DNA from 3 places in the Lysinibacillus sp. NPDC097868 genome. Region 3 is predicted to be linked to each of the others. Evidence: predicted binding sites of a transcription regulator. Region 3 holds the regulator's gene; each other region holds the start of a gene.
The links. The regulator LexA, encoded in region 3, represses DNA repair genes until DNA is damaged. The targets are predictions, from matches to a motif close to CGAACATATGTTCG.
Positions count from the first base shown of each region.

Region 1: a site for LexA is predicted at 3,014-3,027, ahead of ACIQXJ_RS03195 (carbohydrate kinase). Genes of this name have one in related genera too.
Region 2: a site for LexA is predicted at 3,139-3,152, ahead of recA (recombinase RecA). Genes of this name have one in related genera too.

Region 1 is NZ_JBIWBS010000001.1:686,659-691,517, reverse strand. It holds gene ACIQXJ_RS03205 (RelA/SpoT family protein) at 1-765, opposite strand, end outside; gene ACIQXJ_RS03200 (pseudouridine-5'-phosphate glycosidase) at 972-1,886, opposite strand; gene ACIQXJ_RS03195 (carbohydrate kinase) at 1,890-2,981, opposite strand; gene ACIQXJ_RS03190 (MFS transporter) at 3,183-4,439, opposite strand; gene ACIQXJ_RS03185 (MarR family winged helix-turn-helix transcriptional regulator) at 4,629-4,859, shown strand, end outside.
Region 2 is NZ_JBIWBS010000001.1:473,412-478,270, forward strand. It holds gene ACIQXJ_RS02200 (DUF3388 domain-containing protein) at 1-150, shown strand, start outside; gene ACIQXJ_RS02205 (helix-turn-helix domain-containing protein) at 176-1,078, shown strand; gene pgsA (CDP-diacylglycerol--glycerol-3-phosphate 3-phosphatidyltransferase) at 1,127-1,705, shown strand; gene ACIQXJ_RS02215 (competence/damage-inducible protein A) at 1,723-2,982, shown strand; gene recA (recombinase RecA) at 3,234-4,301, shown strand.
Region 3 is NZ_JBIWBS010000001.1:2,487,737-2,492,595, reverse strand. It holds gene ACIQXJ_RS12405 (prepilin peptidase) at 1-544, shown strand, start outside; gene ACIQXJ_RS12400 (gamma-glutamyl-gamma-aminobutyrate hydrolase family protein) at 557-1,279, shown strand; gene lexA (transcriptional repressor LexA) at 1,317-1,934, opposite strand; gene yneA (cell division suppressor protein YneA) at 2,110-2,424, shown strand; gene ACIQXJ_RS12385 (YneB family resolvase-like protein) at 2,421-3,086, shown strand; gene ACIQXJ_RS12380 (GNAT family N-acetyltransferase) at 3,175-3,696, opposite strand; gene ACIQXJ_RS12375 (DUF896 domain-containing protein) at 3,879-4,112, shown strand; gene tkt (transketolase) at 4,332-4,859, shown strand, end outside.

The sequences.
Region 1 (4,859 bases), 1.8 Mb from region 3:
TTGTAGCACCATTTTACGATATATGCTGTAAATATGCTTTGGACGACCATAAACATCCGCATCAATTTCGACATCAGAAAGCTGAGATTTCATTTCCCCCATGACATTGTCTAAATAAGCCTCACGTTCATCTCGTTTCTTCTTCATCAGACTGACAATACGGTAATATTGCTGTGGATTTAAATATCGAAGTGCAGTATCCTCCAGCTCCCATTTTACTGTCGAAATCCCTAGACGATGTGCAAGTGGTGCAAAAATTTCAAGCGTTTCTTTTGAAATACGACGTTGTTTTTCAGCAGGTAAATGCTTTAACGTGCGCATATTGTGCAGACGGTCAGCAAGCTTAATCAAGATGACGCGAATATCTTGAGCCATTGCTACAAACATTTTGCGGTGATTTTCCGCCTGTTGTGCTTCTTTCGATAAATATTTTATTTTCCCAAGCTTCGTTACTCCGTCAACAAGTACCGCAACTTCCTCGCCAAATTCACGGACTAAATCTTCTCGTGTAAATTCCGTATCTTCAACAACATCGTGTAAAAAGCCTGCTGCCACAGTTTCTGGATCCATTTGTAATTCAGCTAAAATACCGGCAACTTGCACTGGGTGAATAATATACGGTTCACCAGAGCTACGGAATTGCTCAATATGCGCATCTCTTGCCAATTCATATGCTTTTTTCACGAATGCGACATTTTCCTCATTCATATAAGATTTGACTAAATCAAAAACGTCTTCAGGAGTCAAAATTTGCTCTTTCGCCATAACATGTCCACCTTGCTCGTCAAATTTTTCAGATTAGATATAAACTTAATTGTATAAAAAATAGAGGTCGATTGTAAAGGGACTGTGTCATATAGTTTAGATAATATCGTGAACACTTCGTATTAATGGGTGAAAAATACATTATTATAGACAAAAAGACCCTTTACAAGGCAGGTCAGCTTCGCAAAGAGTCTTTATTTTACTAGTTAGTTTGCTTTGTTGTAGGCAACAGCAATTTTCGCACCAACTACTGCATTGTTTTTTACTAATGCGATGTTTGCATCAAGGCTCTTACCTTCAGTTAATTCTTTTACTTTGCCAAGTAAGAATGGTGTTACATTTTTACCTTGAATACCATTTTCTTCAGCTTCTTGTAACGCTTTTTCGATAATGCTAGTGATGAATTCGTGCTCAAGTGCTTCTGCTTCTGGAATAGGATTTGCAATAACTGCGCCACCTTGTAAGCCTAAATCCCATTTAGCACGTAACATTGCTGCTACTTCTTCTGGTGTATCAAGCTTAAAGTTTACATCAAATCCACTTTGGCGTGTATAGAATGCAGGAAGCTCTGGAGTGCCATATCCTACAACTGGTACACCTTTTGTTTCAAGATATTCTAGTGTTAAACCGATATCTAAAATAGATTTAGCACCTGCACAAATTACAGCTACATTTGTTTGCGCTAATTCTTCTAAGTCAGCTGAAATATCCATTGTTGTTTCAGCACCGCGGTGCACACCACCGATACCACCTGTAACGAAAATTTCAATGCCAGCAAGCTCAGCACAAATCATTGTTGCAGCAACTGTTGTCGCGCCTAATTTTTTCGTAGCTAATAAATAGCCTAGGTCACGGCGAGAAGTTTTAGCAACACCTTGTGCATTCCCAAACATTTCAAGTTCTTCATCAGATAAACCGATTTTAATTTTACCGTCAATTAGCGCAATCGTTGCAGGTACCGCACCGTTGTCACGAATAATTTGCTCTACTTCACGAGCTGTTTGTACGTTTTGAGGATATGGCATACCATGTGAAATGATTGTTGACTCTAATGCAACAATTGGTAGTCCTTTTGCTTGTCCAGCTTTTACTTCTTCTGATAATACGATGAATTCTTTCATGTGTTATTCCTCCATTTCACTTTTTAACAATTCTTCTGATAATTCAGGTCTTACTGTGTACGGTGATGCAAGTGTATTTTTGGCATTCGTTAAGCCTGCATTAATGCAATCCTCAAAGGATTGTCCCCTTAGCCAACTATGGATGACAGCACTTACAAAAGCATCACCCGCGCCAGTTACATCTTCAATTTTAGTTATTGCCTTAGCAGCAAAATGACTTGGTGTACTAGTTGCAGATGCAGCATAGACACCTTTGCTACCTGCAGTAATAATGACATGCTCGGCCCCTAATTGAAGAAGCTTTTGAATAGCTTTTTCATAGTTTGCATCGTTTTCAATTTTATGACCAACGATTGTTTCTGCTTCATCTGTGTTACAAATAAACCATGTAACCCCTTGCAATGTATCTGGTAATCGATTCATTTTTGGCGAGGACACCGGTACAATGACAAACGGAATAGCTCGCGCAATCGCTACTTGTTGGATGTAAGCTACCGTTTCTTTCGGGCAATTTAAATCCATAATAAAGCAGCCTGCATTCATTAGCATTGGCTCATATTTCTTTAATAAACTTGGCAATAATAAATCATAAACTTCCATGTTTGCAACAGCTAATGCAAGCTCACCTTGCTCGTCCATAATCGCAGTATAGGAACCAGTTGAAGCATCTGGTAACTGCTCGACATAGCGTAAATTCATAAAGGATTCTGATGCTTCTTGGATTACTTGCCAATCCGCATCCTTTCCAGCTGTCGTGAGTAACGTCACCTCATGATTAAGTCGACCTAAATTTTCCGCAATATTTCGACCAACCCCACCTACACTGAATGAGGAGCTTGCAGGATTAGAAGTCCCTAATTGCACGGTCCCTCTTACATGAAATTTCCGATCAAGATTAGCTCCGCCGATACAAATAATTTCATTTTCCTCAGGTAAAATATAAGCACGGCCAACAATTTTCCCTTGCTTCGTTAAGCTCGACACTAGGTTTGCAAGTACTGGACGGGACAGATTCATTTTATCTGCCATCTCTTGCTGAGACATAAACGGATTTTTACGAATTAAAGCCAGTACCGCTTGTTCTCTTTCATTCATAGCATCACCTTTTATTATATTTGTTTACATCATAAACTTTTGTTTGGAAAAAGTCAAACATTTCTCTTATTTATGCATGCTTAAAAGATTTTACAACAAAAAAATAGCACGCTAGAATACTTCCTAGCATACTATTTGTACTTTTCATGTCGTTTATACTATTATGTTCAATCCGTTCTGTTCATTACTATAGAATTCATTTTAATGTGCTAGTTTATTCGGAGATTGCTTTTTCACGATGATGACAAACAAGCTAGCTAAAACACATAATACACCAGCTAAGAAAAACGCCCATGTGTACGAGTTAAAAAATTTATAAATTAGACCTCCACCGTATGCTGCTACTGCAGCACCTGCCTGATGGGATGCAAAAATCCAACCATAAATAATACCACTTTTTTGCGTGCCAAAAATTTGTCTTGAAATACTAACAGTTGGCGGTACAGTTGCAATCCAATCTAATCCATAGAACGCAGTAAAAATAATGAGCAATGTAAGAGAACCTTGCATTAATGCATATGGCAGTAAAACGAGAGAAGCACCTCTTAAAAGATAATACCAAAATAGTAACCAACGATTATCGAAGCGATCAGATAACCAGCCTGATAATGTTGTTCCGACTAAATTGAATATTCCCATGAACGATAGAAACGAAGCAGCCGTTACTAAAGGTACACCGAAACTAATACAATACGATACAAAATGCGTACCAATTAACCCGCTTGTTGATAACCCGCAAATAAAAAAACTACCTGCTAAAAGCCAAAATTCTTTCACTTTTATTGCAGCGAATAAACCATTAAAAGCAATAATAATTGGGTTTTTCTTATTTTCTACAACACTTTCTGCTTTTTCTTCTTCAAGTCCATATGCAAGAAGCCCAACGTCCATCGGTTTATTTTTCATAAACAATAAAATAATGATAAACATAATGGAGCTTAACACCATTATTAATGCAATTGCCCATCGCCATGAAGAATTTTCGATAATCATTGCTAATATCGGGAGAAGAACTAATTGTCCTGTTGCAGTGCTGGCAGTTAATATCCCTAAAGCGAGCCCTCTTCTTTTCTCGAACCAATGATTCGCTACAAAAGGACTTAAAACAGTTAAAAAGAGGCTAGCCCCTAGACCAATTATAAACCCCCATATAATAATCAATTGCCATGCTTGTTGCATTAACAATGTGAGCGATATGCCTATAATTAATATCGCCATAGCAGCTAGCATCATTTTCTTTAAGCCCAGAACTTCGAGTAATGCCGCCATAAACGGACCGGAAATCCCATATAAAAAAAGACTAATGGCAAAAGCCATTGCTATTACCGAACGATCCCACCCAAATTCATGTTCAAACGGACCAATAAAAACACCTGATGAAGATAGGGTAATGCCTGCTACAATAATTGAAAAAAATGTTATCAATAAAATAAACCAACTGTAATGAATACGTTTCATAACGCCACCTACATTTCTAGAAAAATGTAAAACGATTGTTTTTATATGAAATAAATTTAGAAAACAGGTATGCTCAAAATATATGTATATACATATATAATAATGACTCGTTATTTTAGATGTCAAGAAAATAATTCCATTTTAGTGGTACAATATAGTTTAACGAAAAACTTAAAAGGAGATCTAGTTATGGAGAGAAATTACACAGACATTGACTATACTCAAATTTGCGTATGTGCGAATCTTAGAAAAAAGACTAGGGCCGTTACGCAGCTATATGATAAAGCTCTTGAACCTACTCATTTAAAAGTTACTCAATACTCGATGCTAGCTAATATTGCCCATCATAAAGCAGTTTCAGTAAGTCAATTGGGTGATATTCTACTACTTGATCAGACAACGATAACCCGTAATGTCAAT
Region 2 (4,859 bases), 2.0 Mb from region 3:
ATGTTTGTTCAGCATTCTGAATATAAGATTGAGGATTTTGATTATATCATTGAACTACGTCATCACCCTGATGAAGAAATTACTTATGAAATAATGGAAAAAAATCATATGATGTCCGAATCCGATTCATTTGGAGGATTTAATTTTTAATTTGATATTAAAGTAGGTGTTATGAGTGGCAGAATTAGGTACTCGACTGAAAGAGGCGAGACTGTCTAAAGGCTACAGCTTAGACGATTTACAAGAAATAACGAAAATTCAAAAACGTTATTTAGTAGGAATTGAAGAAGGCAATTATTCAATTATGCCAGGTTCGTTTTATGTACGAGCGTTTATTAAACAATATGCTGAGGCTGTAGGGTTAAATCCAGAGGATATTTTAGAGACGTATAAAGGCGAATTGCCAGGCACAAAGAACGACCAAGTTAGCCAATCGATGACTCAAACTTCAACTAGGAGAAAAGTTTCAAAAAGCCCTTCAAATAAAATGATGGAGGCTATGCCAAAAGTCATTGTCGCTTTATTTATTATCGTTATTATTGTTGCAATTTGGGTCCTTTTACAATCAAAAAGCAAAACTGGAACAAATGAATATGATGATTCGACACCAGTGGTGGAGTACGATAAAAAACCAAAACCAATTGATAGTGAAAAAGAAAAAGCGGAAGAAGATAAAAAGGCACAAGCTGATGCGACTAAAGAGCAGACAGATGAAACACCAGATGAAAGTAAAACTGAAGAAGATGTTAAGCAAACGATTTCAGCAGGCACAATCGAAGCAGATGGCGCTACAACATCTTACACGTTAACAGGTGCTGATACATTTAAAATACGTATTGAAGTATCGGGTCCTACATTTATTGGTATTCGCGACCAACAGCAACAAGAATTACTAGCAGATACGCGTGTTTATAACGCAGGTGAAGTTGTTGAGTTTGATGCAACAGCGCAAAACTATGCTCGTATTCGTTTAGGCAATTCAACTCAAGCTAAGGTTTATATTAATGACGAACTTATAACGTACGCTCAGCAAATCGTAACGCAAAATATTGTCGTCAATTTCAATAAAGAACAGTAGTCATCCTAATGATGACTACTTTCTTTCATCATGAAAGGTGTTAGAAAAATGAACATTCCAAATAAAATTACCATTTCACGTATCTTGCTTATTCCGTTCTTTGTAATTGTTATGATGTTTGATTTCGGCTGGGGAACAATGAACTTATTTAGTGCAGAAATGCCAGTCCATCATTTTGTAGGAGCTATTATTTTTATCATTGCATCGACGACGGATTGGGTAGATGGTTACTATGCGAGAAAGTATAATCTTGTAACGACGTTTGGTAAATTTTTAGATCCTTTAGCGGATAAATTACTTGTCTCTGCAGCATTTATTTTAATGGTAGAGCTTGGTATGGCACCGGCTTGGGTGATTATTGTTATTATTAGCCGTGAATTTGCGGTAACAGGTTTACGTTTAATTCTTGCAGGTGGTGGAGAAGTCGTAGCGGCGAATCAGCTTGGTAAGATTAAAACATGGGCACAAATTGTAGCTATTGCAGCTGCTCTTTTACACAATACAATTTTTGTGATTTTCGGTATCCCATTTGATACAATAATGCTATATATTGCATTGTTCTTTACACTTTGGTCTGGATGGGATTATTTCTATCTAAATCGACGTGTATTACTTGAGTCTAAATAAGAAAGGTCTTGTGAATCATGAATGCTGAAATCCTTGCAGTTGGCTCAGAGTTATTACTTGGACAGATTTCAAACACAAATGCAAAGTTTATTTCTAATCAGCTTTCTGAGTTAGGAATTAATGTGTTTTATCATACCGTTGTTGGCGATAATTCAAAACGGTTAGAGGAAGCAATAAGCATAGCAGAATCGCGCGCTGATCTTATCATTTTTTCAGGTGGTTTAGGCCCTACAAAGGATGATTTGACGAAGGAGACAATTGCTCGTCATCTTGGTCTAGATCTTGTAATCGATCAAGTTGCATTGTCATACATTGAGCAATTTTTTGCTAAACGAGGCATTGCTATGACGGAAAATAATCGCAAGCAGGCGCTTGTATTAGCAGGTAGTGAGGTGCTAGCTAATCATCATGGTATGGCACCAGGGATGATTTTGACAAAGGATAAGCGTACCTACATTTTACTTCCTGGACCTCCAAAGGAACTGGAGCCGATGTTCCAATTTGAAGCGAAGCCAAAGCTTGGTACAATGCTAAATGACGGCGGAGTCATCGTGTCTCATGTAATGCGCTTTTATGGCATTGGAGAAGCTGAGTTAGAAGTGCGTGTACAAGATATTTTAGATACACAAACAAATCCGACAGTTGCCCCACTAGCTTCTGATGGAGAAGTAACTTTACGTGTAACAGCAAAGGCGCACTCAGAGCAAGAAGCCCAACAGCTTATTGCTGATAAAGTAGCGGAGATTCGCGCTATTGTTGGAGACTTCCAATATGGTATAAATGATGATTCACTTGCCTCGAAAACGGTAGAGATGTTGCAAGATAATAAATTAACGATTTCTGCTGCAGAAAGCTTAACAGCAGGTTTATTTCAATCAGAGCTAGCTGAGATTCCAGGCGTAGGCAATGTTCTTATAGGAGGCGTAGTGACCTATACAGAAGATGCCAAGGTAAAGCAGCTAGGTATCGATCAACAATTACTAGATACTTATGGTATTGTGAGCAGTGAATGTGCTGCAGCAATGGCTAGCGCAGTGCGTGATAAATTTGGCACGGATATTGGTATTGGATTAACAGGAGCAGCTGGCCCTACTGCACATGACCATCAGCCAGTTGGAACGGTATGGATTGGGATTGCTATAGGTGACGAAGAGCCAATAACATATTTACTGCATTTATCAGGTATGCGCAATACAAATCGTTTACGTGCGGTTAAATTTACATTTCATTATTTAATGCAACAATTAGAAGAACGAGGATATATGAAACGATTTTAATTTGCTAGTAGGTTCAGTAGGGTTTAGCCCTAGCTGAAGCAATGCATAGGCTCGAAAAAATTAGGGTGCAATTACGACTGGAGCGTAATTGCTTATAGTTGAAAATGGGAATTTGGGTAGGAAAAACTTATCCAAATTTTTATTTTGGATTAAAATCGAATAAATGTTCGCTTTTTTCTTGCGTGTTCTCAAAAAAACAAGTATAGTAGAGATAGACAATAACAGTGAACAGTTTTGAAGGAGGAAAAATAATGAGTGATCGTAAAGCAGCCTTAGAACAGGCGTTAAAACAAATTGAGAAGAATTTCGGTAAAGGCTCTATTATGAAGCTAGGCGAAAAAACAGATTTAGAAATTGCTACATCTTCTAGTGGTTCATTAGCACTTGATGCAGCATTAGGCATAGGTGGATACCCACGTGGACGTATTATTGAAGTATATGGTCCAGAATCATCAGGTAAAACAACAGTTGCACTACATGCCATTGCGGAAGTACAAGCAAAGGGTGGACAAGCAGCATTTATTGACGCTGAGCATGCGTTAGATCCGATTTATGCTCAAAAATTAGGCGTAAATATCGATGAACTTTTATTATCACAACCAGATACTGGTGAGCAAGCGCTTGAAATTGCAGAAGCGTTAGTGCGTAGTGGTGCTATTGATATTATCGTTATTGACTCTGTTGCAGCGCTAGTACCGAAGGCTGAAATTGAAGGCGATATGGGTGACTCTCACGTTGGTTTACAAGCTCGTTTAATGTCTCAAGCATTACGTAAGCTTTCAGGCGCTATCAATAAATCAAAAACTATCGCTATTTTCATTAACCAAATTCGTGAAAAAATTGGTGTTATGTTCGGTAATCCAGAAACGACACCTGGTGGTCGTGCGCTTAAATTTTACAGCTCAGTACGTTTAGAAGTACGTCGTGCAGAAGCAATCAAACAAGGTAATGATATTATGGGTAACCGTACGAAAATTAAAATTGTAAAAAACAAAGTGGCACCACCATTCCGTACAGCTGAGGTTGATATTATGTACGGTGAAGGGATCTCAAAAGAGGGCGAAACAGTCGATTTAGGTGTAGAATTAGACATCGTTCAAAAAAGTGGATCTTGGTACGCTTATGGCGATGAGCGTCTAGGCCAAGGACGTGAAAACGCAAAACAATATTTAAAAGAAAATCCTGCTGTTTTAGAAGAAATTGCAAATAAAATTCGTTCTTCTTACGGAATTGCCGCAACACAGTATACAATTGCTGCACATGATGACGAGGAAATGGATGAAGAGCTAATGCTTCTTCTTGAAGATGAAAAAAAATAAATATCGTTCTCACTTCTAAAGGAATGAGAATGCTTAGGATGCGACAAAATGCATCAAGAAGTTCACTCTATTTGCATTTTAATAAGTTGGTTAGAGCACATGTCGGTGACTTTTGCTGTAACGCATAGTACGTAAGACGAACAATCCACGCTAGCGAGGGTTGGGGCTTACAGAAATGCTGTGCAGAAAGCGTGCGCTTACAGAGGAAATCAATCAACATAGCAATTCGCTTCAATCTAAATCGTTCTTACTCATAAGAAGTAAGAACGATTTTTTGTTTTTATTGTTAGTTTAATAGAATGAAGTGGTACTGGAATGGATAGATAGCTAACGTAAATTAGAGAGATACTTATGCGTGAAATAGGGTGTAAAATTTTTGATTGGCCAGCTGACAAATAGACGATATGTTCATTTGTCAAAGAAAGTTAAAATAATTGTATTAAGATGACGGTAATTGTGGTAATAATTGTATTGTAACCTTCGTCCTGATAAAAAGAATATTCATCGAAGAAGGCATTTTATCTAGCTCAAAAGTAATAGTTAATATATCCATCTAAT
Region 3 (4,859 bases):
AAAAATTTCGTGGATTTATCCGCTAATGGAGTTGCTAACAGGGGTATTATTCGCCTTTTCATATTGGCAATTAGGCTTTAGTAAAGAGTTTATCGTAGCGATACTATTGATATCATTATTAGTAATCCTCGTTGTATCGGACTTCGCATATATGCTTATTCCTGATAAAGTGCTTTTGTTTTTTTTACCATTATTAGCTATTGGACGGGTGTTATCACCCTTAACACCGTGGTGGGATAGTATCGTAGGTGCGGTCGTTGGCTTTGGCATATTATATTGTATTGCTGTTGTATCACGTGGTGGTATGGGTGGTGGCGATATTAAATTATTCTTTTTACTTGGACTTGTACTTGGTACAATAAATACATTATTGACATTATTTGTAGCGGCGGTAATTGGTATGATTGTCGGGATAATCGTGCTCAAAGTACGGCAACAAGGTCGAAAAACGCCGATTCCTTTTGGACCATCCATTGCTTTAGCTGCAATTATCGTGTATTACTATGGGGATGTCATCATTGATTGGTATGTAGGATTATGGTAAGGGGGTATATGGATGAAACCGATTATTGGTATTACAGCATTTGCGGAGGACGATTTATCGTCAAGATTGAATGTAGCCTATAGTAGAAGTGTCATTAAGGCTGGTGGCATTCCACTTATTATTCCGCTAGGGGTAGAGGAAGATGTAGCACAAATTTTATCGCTGACGGACGGGTTATTATTATCTGGTGGTCATGATGTTCATCCATTTGAATTTGGAGCTGAGCCACTACCAAAGCTAGGACAAATACATCCAGAACGAGATAAGGTGGAGCTTGCCTTAATTAATGCGGCTTTTACAAGGAAAATGCCGATTTTCGGGATTTGCCGTGGCATGCAAATACTCAATGTTGCGCTAGGCGGAACTTTATACCAAGATGTTGATAGCGAATATCATAGTAGTAGGCTGTTGAAACATACGCAACAAGCAGCTCGTGGTGTAGCTACACATTATGTGCAATTAACACCTGATACGTTGTTAAAATCAATTATCGAGGAAGAAAAAATTGCTGTGAATTCATTTCACCATCAAGCTGTAAATGTATTAGCAGAGAAGCTAATCGTTGCAGCGAAATCGAGTGATGGCCTAGTTGAAGCGTTCGTACATGAAGACTACCCGTTTTGTTTAGCAGTGCAGTGGCATCCAGAAGAACAAGCCGTTGTAGGAGATTTAGCTGCAGAGAAGCTCTTTGCAGCCTTCACTGAGGAGAGCTTAAAATATAAAAGAGAAGTATGAGTGCTTCTCTTTTTTGTTTGCTAAGTATGAGAATGCATTAATGTACACGGCGATATAAGCCGACTACTTGTCCTAAAATTGAAACTTGATCTACAATAATCGGTTCCATTGTAGCGTTTTCTGGCTGTAGGCGGAAATGATTTTTTTCCTTGAAGAAGCGTTTAACTGTTGCTTCATCTTCTTCTGTCATTGCAACAACAATATCACCGTTATCAGCTGTTGCTCTTTGCTTGACGATGACTAAATCTCCGTCAAAAATGCCCGCCTCAATCATCGATTCACCCATGATTTCTAACATAAATAGCTGATCTTCACTTGTACCGTAAATATCAGGTAATGGGAAATATTCGTCGATATTTTCGATGGCTGTTATAGGTGATCCAGCTGTTACCTTACCAACAAGTGGTACATGGATGACGCTTTGCTTTTGAATTGAATCTTCTGGCTCTAAAATTTCAATCGCACGTGGCTTAGTAGGATCTCGTCGAATAAAGCCCTTTTGCTCTAAACGAGCTAAATGGCCATGAACCGTTGAGCTGGAAGCAAGTCCAACTGCCTCCCCAATCTCACGTACAGATGGCGGATAGCCTTTTGCACGTACTTCTTCTTTGATAAACGCTAGTATATCCTCTTGTCTTTTCGAAACTTTTTTCATGATTGCTCACCTCTTTTTTTATATCATTCTTCTTACTATCTTCTTACTAGATAGTATAGCAGAATGCGAACACTTATGCAAACATAGGTTCGAAAAGTGTTTGACAAAAACGTCTGTTCGCTTTATTATAAGAACATACATTCCGAACAAACATTCTAAAAAGGGGATATGATGAATGAATTGGTTTAAAAAAAATACACATATTTCAATTTTGTTAGGCGCATTTTTACTATTTGCAGGTTATCTTGTTATAACTGATCCTGGAGACATTACTTACACTGAAATTAATATTGAACATGGCGATAGCTTATGGTCGTTAGCTGAGCAATACCGTGGTAAAATGGGTACGGACGACTGGATAAAACTTGTGAAAGCCGAGAACGAATTACATAGCGTGAAAATAGTTGCTGGAAAATCACTCGTTATACCAGTAGTGGGTGACAATAAGATACCCACCAATTCAATTGAAATTGCGAGAAGTGAAAGATGATGAATAAACAACGAACGGCTGTAATTTACTGCCGTGTGAGCACCGAAAAAGAGACACAAAGTTCTTCATTGGAGCGTCAACAAGAAGAATTACTTCGTTATGCTAAGCAACAAAACTATGATGTGAAAAATGTTTTTCTGGATAAGCATAGTGGGTATGATGTTGAGCGCGAAGGATTACTTGAAATGCTCGATTATATTAAAGAAAACGAGATACAAGCATTATTTGTGCAAGATGAAACACGTTTAGGACGTGGTAATGCACGAATGGCTGTACTTCATTTGTTGCAAAAAACTGAAACAGATGTTTTTTCCATGCGTGATGCAGGGCCTGTGCAATTGAATGAGATGGATACGATGTTGCTCGAAATTTTAGCTATTGTTGAGGAATATCAACGTAAAATCCATAATGCGAAAATTCGTCGTGGCATGCGCCGTGCAGTAGAAAATGGCTATCGTCCTGAAAATAACCTTTCCAATCGTGGTAATCCAAATGGTCAGGAGCGTAAGGAAGTACCTATAGAAGAAATTGTAAAGCTACGAAATCGGGGCTTTACCTATGAGGAAATTGCTGCAACACTAAGAGGTCTTGGCTTCGATGTCAGTAAGGCAACCGTACATAGGCGGTATCAAGAACATCAAGAAAGGTTAGCGGGCAATTAATTTTGCCCTGCTAATCTTTTTTTTATGCTTAAAAACATTCCTGTTTGTAAAACAAACTGTCCAAGTAGGTTGTAGGGCAAGATAAATTTCATATTGAAGCTACCCATTCTTCCTGCAGAATTGCGTAATAGTATTCATCCCACCAATCGTCACCATGCGGTATACACTTTTTGAAAAAACCTTCACGTCGCATACCGATTTTTTCCATCACTCGGTAGGAAGCAATATTTTCGGGCTGGCATGTAGCGATAATTCTATGAAGCTTCATTTTGGTAAACCCATAATCTAATAGGGCGTGCGCTGCTTCTGAAGCATAGCCATGACGATAATATGCAGGATTCAACACCCATCCAATTTCATAGGTATGTTCACCAAAGTAGGGATGGAAAACGAGATGACCGATGACCTGTGGCTGATCATGTAAAACAATAGCAAAATGTTGTGCTTGCTCCCCGCTATTATCTGTTATAAATTTTTGTACCTGTTCTACAGTTAAAACACCTTCTGGCATATAGTGCATCACTGATTTGTCTGACATATAAGTATAAACAGCTTGCAAATCCTGTGCTTCAAATTTTCGAATATGTAATCGCTGTGTTGTGATGTTCACCTTATTTCCTCCAATAAGTATAAATTTTTTCCTTGTATAAATAGTTATACACGACTAACATCTGGAAGTCATGTAAATTATGGCTAAGAAGTGTTTTTAAGGGTTGGTATAACTGCATTTTAAGGGAAACCATGCTATACTTTGCATACTGAAGTGATAAAGGTATTGAAAGGTGTGTAACAATGTTATCAAAAGAAAAAATTAATCGAATTAATGAATTAGCAGCAAAAGCGAAAGCGGGCAATTTAACAGAGGAAGAAGCGAAAGAGCGTACTTCTCTTCGCAAAGAATATTTAGATACATTTAGAGCGTCAATGCGCGATACGATTGAAAATGTTAAAGTTGTCGATGAAGAAGGCAATGACGTTACACCTGAGAAGGTAAAACAAGCGATAAAAAATAAATTTTTAAATTAATATGTCACATTTAATCCAGTACTAGAACGTTTGGATTTTCTATTGTTATAGCTGGATAATATTCGTCATTCAGTTCTTACATTTTAAATGCAAGTTACAAAATGATGATAAAGTATGACATAAATCTCAAATAGTATAACAAAAGCATTGTTTTCTAGGACAATGTTGACTAAACTGTAGTAGAACAATATATAGGACGAGAAAGGATGTCACAACATAATGACTCAACATGCGGATCAACTAGCGATTAATGCTATCCGAACATTGTCAATTGATGCAATTGAAAAAGCAAATTCAGGTCACCCAGGCTTACCGATGGGGGCAGCGCCAATGGCTTATACGCTTTGGACAAAACAACTTCGCCACAATCCGGCTAATCCAAAGTGGTATAACCGCGATCGTTTCGTACTTTCAGCAGGTCACGGCTCTATGCTTTTATATAGCCTACTTCACCTTGGAGGTTACGGCCTTCCAATGGAAGAAATTCAAAACTTCCGTCAATGGGATTCATTAACTCCAGGACATCCAGAATACGGTCATACTGTTGGAGTAGAGGCAACTACAGGTCCTCTTGGACAAGGTATTGCCATGTCAGTTGGTATGGCAATGGCAGAGCGTCATTTAGCTGCTACTTATAATAAACCAGGACATGATATTGTCGATCACTATACATTTGCGCTTTGCGGCGATGGCGACTTAATGGAAGGTGTTGCAGCTGAAGCGATTTCATTAGCCGGTCACTTAAAA